DNA from 2 places in the Cytobacillus sp. FSL R5-0377 genome. Region 2 is predicted to be linked to the other one. Evidence: riboswitches for the same ligand, from Rfam matches in the RefSeq annotation. Region 2 holds a riboswitch; the other holds the start of a gene.
The links. A riboswitch is a leader RNA that binds a small molecule or an ion and turns the genes downstream of it on or off. The one in region 2 is predicted to bind glycine.

Region 1 (7,525 bases), 1.7 Mb from region 2:
TTGACAAAGCAGCCTGTCTCATTATAAGCTATTTAGCGTGCCGAAAAAAATAATGTAAATTTTTCACATATAGAAGGAGGGGTATCCGCTATGTCAGGGGATCAAAAGAAAAAGATGATTATATTGATGATCAATATGTTTATTGCGATCGGAAGCTTTGGGATTATTATTCCGATTTTGCCTGCTTATTTGGAATCCATTAATCAGGGGGGAACAGCCGCAGGCCTAATGATTGCCATTTTTGCGGGTGCCCAGCTGATTTTTTCTCCTATTGCGGGAAAATGGGCTGACCAGTACGGCCGCAGAAAGATGATTATTTACGGATTAGCTGGTTTGACATTATCCATGCTTGTTTTTTATGCAGTAGATTCCATTTGGCTGCTTTACTTTTCACGTGTCATTGGAGGCATTGGGGCGGCATTGCTGATTCCAGCTATTTTTGCTTACATTGCTGATATTACTACAATGGAGCAGCGTGCAAAAGGGAATGGCCTGGTTTCAGCTGCAATGTCACTTGGAATTGTAGTTGGACCCGGGATTGGCGGATTTTTGGCAGACTTTGGCCTGAAAATGCCATTTCTGATTTCAGCGCTTGTTTCTTTAGTGGCTGTTCTCTTTTCCATTATGCTCCTTGAAGAAAGCAGCACAATGCAGACCATGCCAGGAGAGATGCCGGAAGAGGAACCAATGGTCAAGAAGCTGGCAATGTCTGTTAAGAAGCCTTATTTTATTCCTCTTGTCATCACATTGGTGATGAGCTTTGGATTAATGGCTTATGAATCAGTGCTGGGACTTTATCTGGATAATGAATATGGTGCCACTCCGCAGGCAATAGCGATTATGGTGACTTCGACGGGGATTATTAGTGTTATAGTGCAGTTGTTTGTAGTTGATCGGGTGGTTAGGAAATTAGGAGAAGGAAAGGTATTAAATATCTTTTTGGCTGTTGCAGCATTAGGATTCCTGGTCTCACTGTTCGCAGGCAGCTATGCACTTTTCTTCGTTATTTCGCTGATCATTTTCCTTGCAACTTCTATCCTGCGCCCGGTTCTGACCACGTTAATCTCAAAAATGGCCGGTAATGAACAGGGATTTGCGATGGGAATGAACAATGCTTATATGAGCATTGGAAACGTTCTGGGGCCAACGATTGCTGGTATACTTTACGATGTAAGAATAACCTATCCGTTTGTTCTAGGTCTGGTATTATTGCTTGTTACCTTATTTATCACAATGGCCTGGCAGAAAAGGGAGCCTAAACCTAAGGCGGCCCTATAGAAAAAAGCTTGGAGACCTTTTAGAGTGACCCAGTAAAATGAGACAAGGAAAAAACACCCCCTGAATCGTATTTAATATCTATACGATTTTTGGAGGTGTTTTTCTTATGGGGACAAGAGTTCATTATCCAGAAGAAATAAAGTGGGAAGCGATTAAGTTAAAGCAAAAGGGATTAAGCAATCAGGCAATTATGGAACAGCTCGGAATTAGAAATGTTTCACAAATCAAAACTTGGATGAAATGGCATAGAGAAGGTCAGGTTCACCGGTTTTCTCAGCCCGTAGGCAAACAATACACGTATGGTAAGGGGCCAGACGAATTAAGTGAAGTAGATGAATTAAGAAGGAAGAATAAACAATTGGAGATGCAGCTGGATATTTTAAAAAAGTACCAAGAGATAGAAAGGAGCTGGAGCCGCAAGTCGTGTTAAAAGTCGTAGAGGAGCTGTCTTCTGTGTATTCTATAATCAGTATTTTAGGTACCTTGGAAGTACCAAAAGCTACTTATTATCGGTGGAAGAAAAAGTATATTCACACCATAATGAGTCCATTAGAAGAGCTTATAGTACATCTTTGCGAGGAAAATCATTTTCGTTATGGTCACCGGAAAATTAAAGCTCTTCTCAAACGAAATCATCGGGTTGATGTTAATCGGAAGACAGTCCAAAGAATTATGCAAAAATACAAAGTGCAATGCCAGATAAAGGTGAAGCGACCTAAATACTTAAATGGAGAAACCAATATTATTGTTGAAAACTTATTAAATCGGCAATTTAGAGCAGATAAGCCGAATGAGAAGTGGGTCACAGATATTACATATCTGCCTTATGGTCCATCAATGGTCTATCTGTCGACAATTATGGATTTGTACAACAATGAAATTGTAGCGTTTAAGGTGAGCACAAGCCAGGAAACTAAATTGGTTTTAAGCACCCTTCGGGAAGCTCTAGAAAAAAGAAAACCAGCTGAAGGAATCATGATTCATACGGATCAGGGGGCTGTGTATACCTCCTATGCGTTTCAGAATATGGCAAAAGAAAACGGCATGATCACAAGCATGTCCCGAAAGGGAAACTGCCATGATAATGCCGTCATCGAATCCTTTCACTCCTCGCTAAAGTCGGAAGGATTCAAAGATCAAAAAAGATCTTCTCTTTCTCATTGTAAGTTAGTAAATATCGTAAATCAATATATGAGTTATTATAACGAAATACGCATTCAGGCAAAATTAAACTACCTGTCCCCTATTGAATATAGAGGACAGGCAGCATAGGTGTTTTTTCTAAGTCTCAAAACCGCGGGTCAGTCCACTTGTCTTCAAGCTTTTTCTTATTTATGCAGTAAATTAACTTTCCTGCAATTGTGGCAACTTTGTGAAAGGAACCTAGTTCCATTGACATAAATCAAAAAATATATTATTCTGAAAATAACAAAAATATAGAGCGAATGACGGCTGCGGGAGAGAGCATATAGTAGCCACCGAAGGAGCAAGCTTCAAAAATACCCTTGAAGCCAATCTCTCAGGTAGACAGAACCGCAGTCGGACGCATCTCTGGAGAGCGCGCATGTACTTTGCGACACCAAAGGGGTCAAACTCTCAGGTAAAAGGACAGAGAAGGGGGAAAAAAGCCGCCTTTTTTCTGTCCTTTTTATATGGATGGCAAGGCTCTTGGAGGAATCTATTATGAACACAAATATTAACGCAAACCGGGCGACATTGCTGATATCCTGTCCAGAGAGACCAGGCATTATTTCCACAGTCTCCAACTTCCTTCTGGAGCATAAAGCGAATATTGTCCATTTTGACCAGCACACAACTGATCCGCTGGCAGGCATCTTTTTTATGCGGATTGAATTCGATATGAATGATTTTGACGAGTCCTTTTCAAAACTGAAAGAGGATCTGCCTGAAATGGCAAGAGAATATTCAATGGAATGGAAGCTGAGCGGGAAAGGCGAGCGCAAGCGGATGGCCATATTTGTTTCTAAAATGGATCACTGTCTGCTCGAGCTGCTGTGGCGCTGGAAATCGAATGAGCTTGAAGTGGATATTTCACTGGTGATCAGCAATCATCCCGACATGAGAGAAGTGGTGGAGGGTTTCGGAATACCATATCATCATGTTCCGATTACACCGGATACTAAAGCGGAAGCCGAGCAAAAGGCGGTTGAGCTGCTCGATGGAAAAGCGGATTTCATTGTACTGGCGAGATATATGCAGATTCTTTCGCCGAGCTTTATTTCCAAATACCCAAACAGGATTATCAACATTCATCACAGCTTCCTGCCGGCCTTCGTGGGAGCCAATCCTTATGCACGGGCGTTTAACCGCGGAGTCAAGCTGATTGGGGCAACCGCCCATTATGTGACAAATGATTTGGATGAAGGGCCGATCATTGAGCAGGATGTCCTGCGGGTTAACCACAGGCACACTGCACAGGATCTCAAAATTGCCGGCAGGCATGTGGAGAGGCAGGTACTCGCACAGGCAGTCGCCTGGCATGTGGAAGACAAAGTAATCGTGCATGGCAATAAGACGATAGTTTTTTAAGCCGCACTGTAATAACAAAGATCTTGCATCAAGAAGGTTACCAACATCATGAGAGAAGGTGAGCAGAAATGAAAAAGAAAAAATTATCAATGCTTGAAATGATAAAGCATAATAAAGAAGAACTTTTAAAAGATCGTCGTGAGCTTGAGAAGATCGAAAAAAAAATAGACGATAAATACGCAAAAGCACAGTAAGAAAGTATACCCGGCCTGGGAATAAAGCAGGCCGGTTTTTTTATGGCTTTTTTGAAAAGCCGAATGGCTGCAGGTGTATTTAGGATTAGTGCTTTTGGAAGAGGAGAGAATGAAAGGAAAGGAACTGATGAGGGAGAATAGTGCCGTTGAGGAGAGGCAATAGGGAGTGAAAGGACCTAATAAGGAAGAATAGACAAGGGTGAATAAAGGGAACTAAAGAGGAAGAATAGGGCCATTGAGGAGATGCTGGAGGGAGTGAAGGGACCCAATGTGGATGAATCGCACCTTTGAGAACAGACCATAGGGTATGAAGCGGATTAATGCACCCCAAAAATAAGCGGATGGAACCAAGGGAACTAAATATATTAATAAAAACGCCCAGGGAGTCCCTGGGCGCCAATTTCTTATTTTTGTCTAAAGAAATCTGTGAAAGCATGATACATTTCCATTCCCTGATAAAAGAACAGGCTGGAAGCTGTTAATGAAAATAAACCGATCATTAAAAATCTAATCCACATTATGCCTTCCTCCTTTAATTGTTTTGCTGGACAATTAAGGAGCTTGAATAACATAATTCGCCTCATAGAAGATTGGAGTATAAAATATCTTTTTCCTGCGGGCGAAGTGCAGCGCACTATATATAAAAAGGATAACTGTCAGGATTGTAATGGATAAAGAGATTATATCCAGTGTGAAGATATGCTTTTTAGGATCATCTTTTAATAGGAAGCTCTCGGTATAGTCCGAAACTGTTACTGCTTTGCTTTGGTCCATCGGAATGTCATTATAATGGACACCAGGGTATTGGGTTATGAGAAAGGATAAAAAAACAGATAGCATTAAAAGCGGCATTACCCGTCGTTTCCTCATTCCCTCACCCCTTTGCATGATTATAACTATCATCATAACCACTATTTTAAGATTAGTAAACTAAAAGAATCTGACAGGATTCGAACTTTTTTACTGCTGGAACAGGAGTTTAAAGGAATTGAAAAGAGTTTTACAAGAGTTAAGGTAATAATACATGAACTGTACATTATGTGAATTATTTCACATAATGTTCATTTTTGAATACTCTACATGGATAAGAAGTATATTATATTAAAACTGTACTTATATTGTTTATATATTTTTATTAGCCATCAAGGAGGCACAATAGCCATGAAGAAAATATTTCAGTTATTAATAATATTAGGCTTAATCATGACACCTTTTTTTACAAGTGCTCATGTGAAATGGTTCACGAACGTGGTACCTCAAAAGGAAACCATTGAAAATATATTATCACCTTTATTTATGGGACTGGCCCTGACAGCTGCGATTGTCCTTGCATTATTGACATTGGTTATACCGAGGACATCACAATGGGCTAAAGTTAAGAAGCTTGATGACTGGCTCTCAGGGTTCCGCAAATACAGCAGATATATTTTGAAGTATGGAACGGCTGCCGCATTAATCCTCCAGGTAACGAATGGAACACTATTTGCGCCTGAATTTCATTTAACCAATACGATTGCATTGATTTTAACATGGGCAGCAATTGGCTTTCTGCTAATTCCGCATCATTTTTCAACAAAGGCCGGGGCCGTAATTTTACTGGGGCTGTTTGTGTACGTTACCATGCAGAATGGCTTATTCCACATGCTTGATTATGGATATTATGTTGCCATTATTGGGGTACTGCTGGTCGGCAGCACGAAGCTGGAGAAGGTTGGATTTCCATTCTTATATTTGGGCACAGGTTTATCTTTATGCTGGGTGGCTGTTGAAAAATGGGTATATCCAAGCATGTCTCTGGATATTGTGGCCAATCATGGAGTCCCGACATTCGGCTTTTCACCTGCCGCATTCGTTGTTATGGCTGCATTTATTGAGTTTGTAGTCGGTTACCTTCTTGTAGTAGGGATTCTTAACCGTGTAGTTGGTTTCGTCGTGACAGTTATTTTCATCACAACTACAATGCTGTTTGGCATGACAGAGGTGATCGGGCATTTTATGATCCATATTGTGCTGATTATTTTCATCATTGAAGGAGTATCTTTCTATAACCCGCCGATCAAGCTGCACAAAACGAAGGCAGATCAATTTGTGTTTGTATTTCTGAACTTTATTTTCGTCCTAGCGACTTTCATTTTAATTTATTACCGATTTGCTTAAGTATTGACATTTTGAACAAATTAGAGTATGATTATTTTAAATAGTTGAATAGTTTCTCCTAAAGGGGAGTAGCTTTTACAACAGAGTCGTCATTTCGGAGTTAAGAGCTCCCGGCTTTGTTGGCAACCTTAACGTTGTTAGCAAGACCTTTGCCTGTTTCGGGTAAAGGTCTTTTTGTTTTTTAAACCTTTACCGCCTGCTGGTAGAGGTTTTTTTATTGCCTTATAAAGACGGCATGGAAATCCTCAATCGACATAACTGCAGGGAAACAGTGTGAAGCTTTCAATACTTATAAAATTAGAAGGAAAGGAGACCAGGATGAAAAAAGCAAAGATGTCATTCGCAGAATTAGTTAAGAAAAACAAAGAAGAGCTGCTGAAAGATCAACAATTGCTGGCAAAAATTGAAAAGCGTTTAGACGAAAGATACACAAAGGTGAAATAGGGAGGGTGTTTTAGATGGAATTGTCATTGATACTTGAGTATGGCTGGGTATTGCTGCTGCTTGTGGCATTGGAGGGTCTATTGGCTGCTGATAATGCGCTGGTGCTTGCGATTATGGTTAAGCATCTTCCAGAAGAGCAGAGGAAAAGGGCTTTATTCTACGGATTGGCTGGAGCCTTTGTTTTCCGTTTCGGATCCTTATTTGCGATTTCATATTTAGTTGACGTATGGCAGGTTCAAGCCATTGGAGCATTATATCTTCTGTTCATCGCGGCTAATCATATATTAAGAAAGTTTCTTGTGAAAAAAGGTGAGGAAGAAGCAGGGGTTACCAAGCCCAAAAAACAATCAGGCTTTTGGCTGACGGTTTTCAAAGTAGAACTTGCTGATATTGCTTTCGCTGTAGACTCTATTCTGGCGGCAGTCGCATTGGCTGTAGCACTTCCGGATTCAGGTCTAGGCCATGTAGGCGGACTTGACGGCGGAAAATTCTTTGTCATCTTTGCCGGCGGTATGATTGGATTAATCATTATGCGTTTTGCCGCAAATCTCTTTGTGGATCTGCTTCATCGCAGACCTGGGCTTGAGATTGCAGCTTTTGGTATTGTCGGCTGGGTTGGTGTTAAACTGGCTGTCTATACAATGTCACATCCGGCTCTTGAAATCCTTCCTGAAGGTTTTGCTAAGTCAGCTGAATGGAAAATTACATTCTATGCTGTATTAGTTGGAATTGCATTGGCTGGATGGTTCCTTTCTAAGGAGAAACAGGAAGTGCCAGCAGAGGAACAAGCAAGCTGATCAAAAAGGGCGGAAATTATCCGCCTTTTTTTAGTGAACACAAATCAATCAAACGTTTGATTGATTTGCCCTGATCCCTGTTGCTGCCTGCTGAAGAACTTTTAA
Region 2 (7,525 bases):
AGCCATTGTTTCATCCAGACGGCCAATAACTGTTGTATGAGGTGCTTCCTGAACAATCTCAGGGTTTTCCTCAGCTTCTTTAGCAATTTGGATCATGGCATCGACGAAAGCATCCAGCGTCTCTTTAGACTCTGTCTCTGTCGGCTCAATCATAATACACTCCTCCACATTAAGCGGGAAGTAGATGGTTGGAGGATGGTAGCCAAAGTCCAGGAGCCTCTTGGCTATATCCAATGTGCGCACGCCAAGCTTCTTCTGGCGCTTTCCGCTTAAAACGAATTCATGCTTACAATGTCTGTCAAATGGCAGGTCAAAGAACGGCTCCAGCCTTCTCATCATATAATTTGCGTTTAATACGGCATATTCCGTTACAGCTTTTAGCCCATCCGGCCCCATAGTGCGGATATAAGTATAAGCCCGGACATTGATGCCAAAGTTTCCGTAATACGGCTTTACGCGGCCGATTGATTGCGGACGGTCATAATCAAACTCATATTGGTCACCATTCTTAACCAAAACAGGTTTCGGAAGGAATGGAATCAGATCCGCTTTTACGCCGACAGGACCAGATCCCGGTCCGCCGCCTCCATGCGGTCCTGTAAATGTTTTATGAAGATTAAGGTGAACAACATCAAATCCCATGTCTCCTGGGCGTGCTTTTGAAAGTACAGCATTCAAGTTAGCTCCATCATAGTAAAGCTTACCGCCAGCACTGTGAACAATCTCAGCCATTTCAAGAATGTTTTCTTCGAACAAACCTAAAGTATTAGGGTTAGTCAGCATAAGGGCAGCAGTATCCTCGCCAACTACTCTTCTTAAGTCCTCTAAATCCACAAGCCCATTTTCATTGGATTTAACCGTTATAGTCTCAAAACCTGCGACTGTTGCAGATGCTGGGTTTGTTCCGTGAGCAGAATCAGGAACGACAACTTTTGTGCGTTTGGTATCACCATTCGCTTCATGGTAAGCACGGATCATCATTAATCCAGTCCATTCTCCATGCGCACCTGCAGCAGGCTGAAGTGTAACTTCATCCATTCCTGTAATTTCAATGAGATGCTCCTGAAGATCATACATTAATTCCAGTGCACCTTGAACAGAGCTTTCATCCTGCAGAGGATGCAAGTGTGCAAAACCATTGTAGCGAGCTACATTTTCATTGATTTTAGGATTATATTTCATTGTACAGGATCCAAGTGGGTAAAATCCTGAATCAACCCCATGATTTCGATTGGAGAGTGCAGTATAATGGCGCATGATATCCAGTTCAGACACTTCCGGCAGCTCTGGCTCTTCTTCTCTCAGGTAGCCTTCTGGAAGAAGTTCGCTCAAGTCAGCTTCCGGAATATCCATTTCAGGCAGGCTGTAGCCGATTCTGCCTTCTGTGCTTAGTTCAAAGATGAGTGGCTGATCTTCCTTATGCATGGTAATCCCCCATTTCTTTAACGAATGCATCAATTTCTTCCTTCGTTCTCAATTCTGTTACAGCAACAAGCATATGATTTTTCAGGCCAGCATAATCTCGGCCCAAATCGTAGCCGCCAATAATGCCCTTTTCAAGGAGCTTCTGATTAACTTCTTTAACAGGCTTATTCAGCTTGATAACAAATTCATTAAACGAAGGACCTTCAAATGGAACTTCAAAACCGCTGGACTTAAATTGCTGTTTTGCATAATGGGCTTTTTGCATATTGGCAGAAGCCATTTCCTTTACACCCTTCTTGCCGAGAGCAGTCATTGCTACAGATGCCGCCAGTGCATTAAGAGCCTGATTGGAACAGATGTTGGACGTTGCCTTATCACGGCGTATATGCTGTTCACGCGCCTGAAGGGTAAGCACAAAACCACGGCGTCCCTGATCGTCTACCGTTTGTCCGACAAGACGGCCCGGCACTTTTCTCATCAGCTTGGAGGTTACGGCAAAATATCCGCAATGAGGGCCTCCAAAAGCAGTCGGAATACCGAAAACCTGTGCATCTCCTGCTACAATGTCTGCTCCAAACTTTCCTGGAGGAGTAAGTGCGCCAAGAGCAAGCGGGTTACTTGAGACTACAAACATGGATTTATGGGCGTGGATAATTTCCTCGAGTTCTTTTAAAGGCTCGACTCTTCCAAAAAAGTTAGGATACTGTACAATCACAGCTGCGATATCATCGCCAATCATTTCATTTAGGGCTTCAAGGTCAGTGATGCCTTCTTTATGAGGGACCTCAATAACTTCAATATACTGCCCCTTTGCATATGTCTTTACTACTTCCTTTGATTCGGGGTGAACTGCACTTGAGATTAAGATTTTCTTACGGCGTGTGCTTCCTGCGCTAAGCATTGCTGCTTCAGCAAGAGCCGTCCCGCCATCATACATGGATGAGTTGGCAACATCCATTCCTGTTAATTCACAAATCATAGTCTGGAATTCGAAAATTGCCTGCAGCTCTCCCTGGGAAATTTCCGGCTGGTAAGGAGTATAGGCAGTATAAAACTCTGAACGGGATAATACATGATCCACAATGACCGGCATGTAGTGATCATAAACACCTGCGCCAAGGAAAGATGTATTTGTGCGGAGATCAGCATTTTTCTGAGCCATTTTCGTAAGCTCTTTCATTAAGGCTGTCTCTGATTTCGCCGGCTTGATATTATATTCGCCCTTGAACCTTACACTCTCGGGAATATCACTGAATAATTCTTCTACAGAACTGACGCCGATTTTTTCTAGCATGGCTTTCTGGTCAGACTCTGTCATCGGTAAATAGCGATGTTTCATTATTTTCTCCCCCCGGTTAGTTCTTTTCTCTTTTGTAAAAAGGTGTTGCTGCAACCTTAGCCTTCAATCTTTTGCCGCGGATTTCCACTTCCAATTCAGTTCCGAGCTCCGCATGCTCTTTCTTGATAAGAACAAGGCCAATATTCTTTTTTAACGTCGGAGATTGTGTGCCTGTTGTCACCTCTCCGATCAGTTCTTCCCCTTTATATACAGGATATCCATGGCGCGGAATACCGCGGTCAATCATTTCAATTCCGGCCAGCTTGCGCGGAATCCCATTTTCCTTTTGATTCTTAAGGACTTCTTTGCCGATAAATTCAGCTTCTTTATTAACTTTTACAGCAAAGCCGATTCCTGCCTCAAGCGGTGTGATATCAGGAGAGAGCTCCTGGCCATATAGTGCCAGGTTGGCTTCAAAGCGAAGCGTATCTCTTGCACCAAGTCCGCATGGGAGAACGCCTTCTTCTTTGCCCGCTTCAAGGATTTCATTCCATAATGCCGCTGCATCCTTGGAATCACAGTAAACTTCAAATCCGTCTTCTCCTGTATAACCCGTTCTGGAGACAAGCGCTTTCTTGCCATTCAAATCAACATCCTGCTGGAATTTAAAGAATCCGATATCCGCCAGATTTGTACCAGTAAGCTTTTGGAGCACTTTTTCGGCAAGCGGCCCCTGAATTGCCAGCTGGGCCATATCTTCTGAAAGGTTCTTTAATTCCACATTTCCTTCAGCATGGTCCTGAAGCCAGTTAAAATCTTTTTCAATGTTGGAAGCATTAACAACTAGCAAATAGTAGTCTTCCTCTATTTTATAGACAAGTAAATCATCAACAGTTCCGCCATTTTCATAACACATGGCTGTATATTGAGCACCTGAGTTCTTTAATTTGGAAATATCGTTTGTCATCATTTTTTGAAGGTATTTAAGACTGTCCGTCCCCTTCACTTCGATTTCTCCCATATGGGATACATCAAAAAGGCCGGCTTTTGTGCGGACTGCTTCATGTTCTTCTTTAATGCTTGAAAATTGAACAGGAAGGTCCCAGCCGCCGAAGTCGATGGTCTTAGCTCCGTAATCTTTGTACACCTCGAATAAAGGCGTGCGTTTTAACTGTGACATTTACTCGTCCCCCTTAAATCTGTTTAATTTGTTTTAGGAACATAAAAAAGGACAGAGTATCCCCTCAAATATGAGAAGATCTCTGTCCTTGCACCTGAAAGTTTACCGAAATCGGCTTTCCCCTTGGGTGGCTTATTTAAAAGCACTCTCCAGAGCTGCGTCAAACAAGAGTTCTTTTGCCTGAGAGATTCACAAATTTTGCTTGCTCCTTCGGCGCTACAAACGTAGTCTCTCCCCTTGTTGTCATTCGCATTTATAAAATTTTCCAAGATGGTCATACTTATACCAAACAGAAAAAATAAAGCTTCATTTACTTCGGTTAACTAAATGTAATTTGTAAACTTTCAAAACTTTCAAAGCTACTAACATCGTACCACCTAAACAGGGTTTGGGCAATATCTTTATATAGATAAAAGGAGCTGTTTTTATGACAGTGCAAATTGGCTTTGATTCTGCCTGGCAGGATGAATTCTTAAAAAGAATTGACGATGACGGCCCATGGGGAAATTGGGAGCTATATAAACTGGCTGTTGAGGTTGAGAACCATACAACTATTCCTGATTTTGAAGGCCTGCAGGCTCCGAAGCATCTGCCGAACCTTACTCCGCTTCCACATCAGCTGGAAGTGGCAAAGCAGGTAGTCGAAAACATGAACGGAAAAGCTATTCTGGCTGACGAAGTCGGTCTTGGCAAAACCATTGAAGCTGGTTTGATATTAAAGGAATATATGATTAGAGGACTTGTAAAAAAAGTCCTTATACTCGTTCCAGCTTCCCTCGTTTCACAATGGGCTATGGAGCTGAACAGCAAATTTTTCATACCGGCTGTGGCGCAGCGGAAAAGCTATGTATGGGAACAATGTGATGTAGTTGTATCATCTATCGATACAGCCAAGCGCAATCCCCATCGTGATATTATCTACAGCCTTGATTATGACCTGATTATTATAGATGAAGCTCACAAGCTAAAAAATAATAAAACAAAAAACTATGAATTTGTACAAAACCTTAAAAAGAAGTTCTGCCTGCTATTAACAGCAACACCCATTCAGAATAGAATCAGTGAGATCTTCAATCTTGTGTCCCTGCTCAAACCCGGGCATCTGGGCAACGAATCAGCTTTTTATGAGAACTATAAAAAGGACTCCCGTTCTTTGAACGATGATGCACATCTAAAGGAGCTCGTGAACAAAGTTATGATCCGCAACCGCAGGGCGGATACCGGGATCGAATGGACCAAGAGACATGTGGAAACCATACCGATTGAATTTTCGCAGGCTGAGCGTGAACTTTATAAAGCTGTAACAGAGCTCCGGGGTGAAGAAGATTGGGTCAGTTCCAGCCAATTTTCGGTAATGACTCTGCAAAGAGAGGCGTGCTCAAGCAGAGAAGCTGTCTATTTTACACTTCAAAATATGATAAAAAGACAGGAGCATCCTTCAATAGCTTTTCAGGAGCAAATACAATACCTTATCAAAAAGGTTGAAGCTGTCCAGCAAAATTCCAAAGCGCAAAAAGCTCTGGAATTAATACAGAAAATAAATGACAAGGTCATAATCTTTACTGAATACAGGGCAACGCAGATGTACCTTCAGTGGTTTTTAAAGCAATATGGGATTACATCAGTTCCCTTCAGAGGGGGATTTAAAAGAGGCAAAAAGGACTGGATGAGAGAGCTTTTCCAAAATAATGCTCAAGTACTGATTGCAACAGAAGCAGGAGGAGAAGGAATAAATCTGCAATTCTGTAATCATATCATTAATTTTGATCTCCCTTGGAATCCCATGCGGCTTGAACAAAGGATTGGGCGAATCCATCGTCTCGGCCAGGAAAAGGATGTTATGATTTATAATTTTGCCACGAAAGAAACAGTCGAAGAACATATTATGAAGCTTTTGTATGAGAAAATACATCTTTTCGAAAAAGTTATCGGTGATTTGGACGATATTTTAACCAAGCTTGAATTTGGCAGTATCGATGATCACCTTGTTGATATATTTGGAAGATCAGCTTCAGAAGGTGAAATGAGAATCAAAATGGAAAACTTGACGAGCATGATCCAATTCGCGGAGGATCTGAAGGAAGGTGAACTGAATGCAGCAACAGGAAATTCATAAATTCCTTGAAAGGTATTTTCACGCAAATGGGTGTGAAATAACTGATAAAGGTCCAGGGTATATGACCGTGCAGCTGACGATTGATTTGGATAAGGAACTAATGAATCGGCCCTTTTATTGGCATTATCTCGAAAAAACAGGCGGAATTCCAAATCCCATGCAGCTGACGCTTATTACAAACCAGCAGCTGGCGCCGCCACATATAAAGGGGGAAGTCATTCACTTCGGCTCACCGAGGCTTCACCAGATCTTTGATTCAGCCCGGAAACTGGCAGGCTATATACGATTATATGAAAATCACCGGCAGGCACCTGGAAATCAGGTTCCGTTAAGGCCCTGGCTGGGAATGAACATTCGCGTATCTTATCAATGCGACCGAAAACGGGATGTCTTTAAATCGATCGGCCTACAACTAATTAATGGCCAAATGGTCGAAAATTTTCATGACAGATTGCTCGGCATGAGCCTTACACCTAAAATCCCAGATTACTCGTTTACCTTGTCTCCGCTTATTAAGCCGGGGAGTGGAGTATTCAGGGTAGCAAATTTCATTAAGGCCGAAATTGAACAAGAAGATCATATATGGGCAGAGGAAGCCCGTGAGCGCTGGCAAAAAGATCTTAGACTTCTTGAACATTTCTACGAAGAGGCGGAAGAAAAAGGGGAAAGTTATGAAAACGAAAAAACTGCCCTTCAGGAGCAATATGAGCCAAAGATTAATATCTCCATAATAAATGGCGGTCTCTTTTATCTGACAGACAGCGCAGTCTAAAATGGCAAAAAACCGGCAGACTTTGCCGGTTTTTTGCATGAGCTATTTGTTTTTTTTTCTTCTCATCCCCAAGTAGAATAGATAAGAAATCATGCCAAACCATCTGAATAAAAACGGCTCTTTCATGTCCTTTTTTTCAATTCGATGCCGCTTTCGCTCATCTTTTGGCTGGTCAATATATTTTACTACTGTCTGTGTAAGATACTTTACATAATCGTTGGATTTCATACTCATACCGCCTTTTTTCCGCACAGAATTGCCATGGCATCCTGCTTTTTATCATTTACAAGTATGTCCAACGGGTTTTCACTCTAAACAATCTATTATCTCTTGTATAATTTCTGATGTATCTTTATTAGTTGTATCAATGGTCACATGAGCTGTTTCTTTATAGAGCGGCATTCTTTTTTCATAAATTTCGTGAATCAGCTTTTTTTTATCACCTTTCAGAAGCGGTCGGGTATGATCCTTTTCTATCCGTTTGAAGATTTCTTCAGGAGACGCATAAAGGAAGAAAACAATCCCCTTTTCGCTAAGCCATTTTCTGTTTTCAGGCTTTATCACAATTCCCCCGCCAGTAGTTATAACTCGCGCTCTTTCATCCAATTCATTTAAAATAAGTGATTCAAGGTTTCTGAAGTATTGCTCTCCATGCTGCGCGAAAATATCATTAATACTCTTATTTTCCCGCTTAACTATTTCTTCATCTGTATCGATTACTTGCTGATTTAAGCAGGCTGCCAGCTCTTTTCC

Region 1: another riboswitch for glycine. It lies ahead of purU (formyltetrahydrofolate deformylase); the one in region 2 lies ahead of gcvT (glycine cleavage system aminomethyltransferase GcvT).

Annotation. Positions count from the first base shown of each region.
Region 1 is NZ_JBBORA010000001.1:2,037,540-2,045,064, reverse strand. It holds gene NSQ49_RS10540 (MFS transporter) at 91-1,278, shown strand; one part of gene NSQ49_RS10535 (IS3 family transposase) at 1,385-1,661, shown strand; one part of gene NSQ49_RS10535 (IS3 family transposase) at 1,661-2,550, shown strand; glycine riboswitch at 2,724-2,824, shown strand; gene purU (formyltetrahydrofolate deformylase) at 2,962-3,828, shown strand; gene NSQ49_RS10525 (FbpB family small basic protein) at 3,897-4,022, shown strand; gene NSQ49_RS10520 (hypothetical protein) at 4,575-4,892, opposite strand; gene NSQ49_RS10515 (hypothetical protein) at 5,184-6,179, shown strand; gene NSQ49_RS10510 (FbpB family small basic protein) at 6,498-6,623, shown strand; gene NSQ49_RS10505 (TerC family protein) at 6,638-7,420, shown strand.
Region 2 is NZ_JBBORA010000001.1:3,754,996-3,762,520, reverse strand. It holds gene gcvPB (aminomethyl-transferring glycine dehydrogenase subunit GcvPB) at 1-1,425, opposite strand, end outside; gene gcvPA (aminomethyl-transferring glycine dehydrogenase subunit GcvPA) at 1,418-2,764, opposite strand; gene gcvT (glycine cleavage system aminomethyltransferase GcvT) at 2,781-3,884, opposite strand; glycine riboswitch at 4,043-4,131, opposite strand; gene NSQ49_RS19135 (DEAD/DEAH box helicase) at 4,312-6,000, shown strand; gene NSQ49_RS19130 (YqhG family protein) at 5,978-6,772, shown strand; gene NSQ49_RS19125 (YqzE family protein) at 6,815-7,000, opposite strand; gene NSQ49_RS19120 (shikimate kinase) at 7,079-7,525, opposite strand, start outside.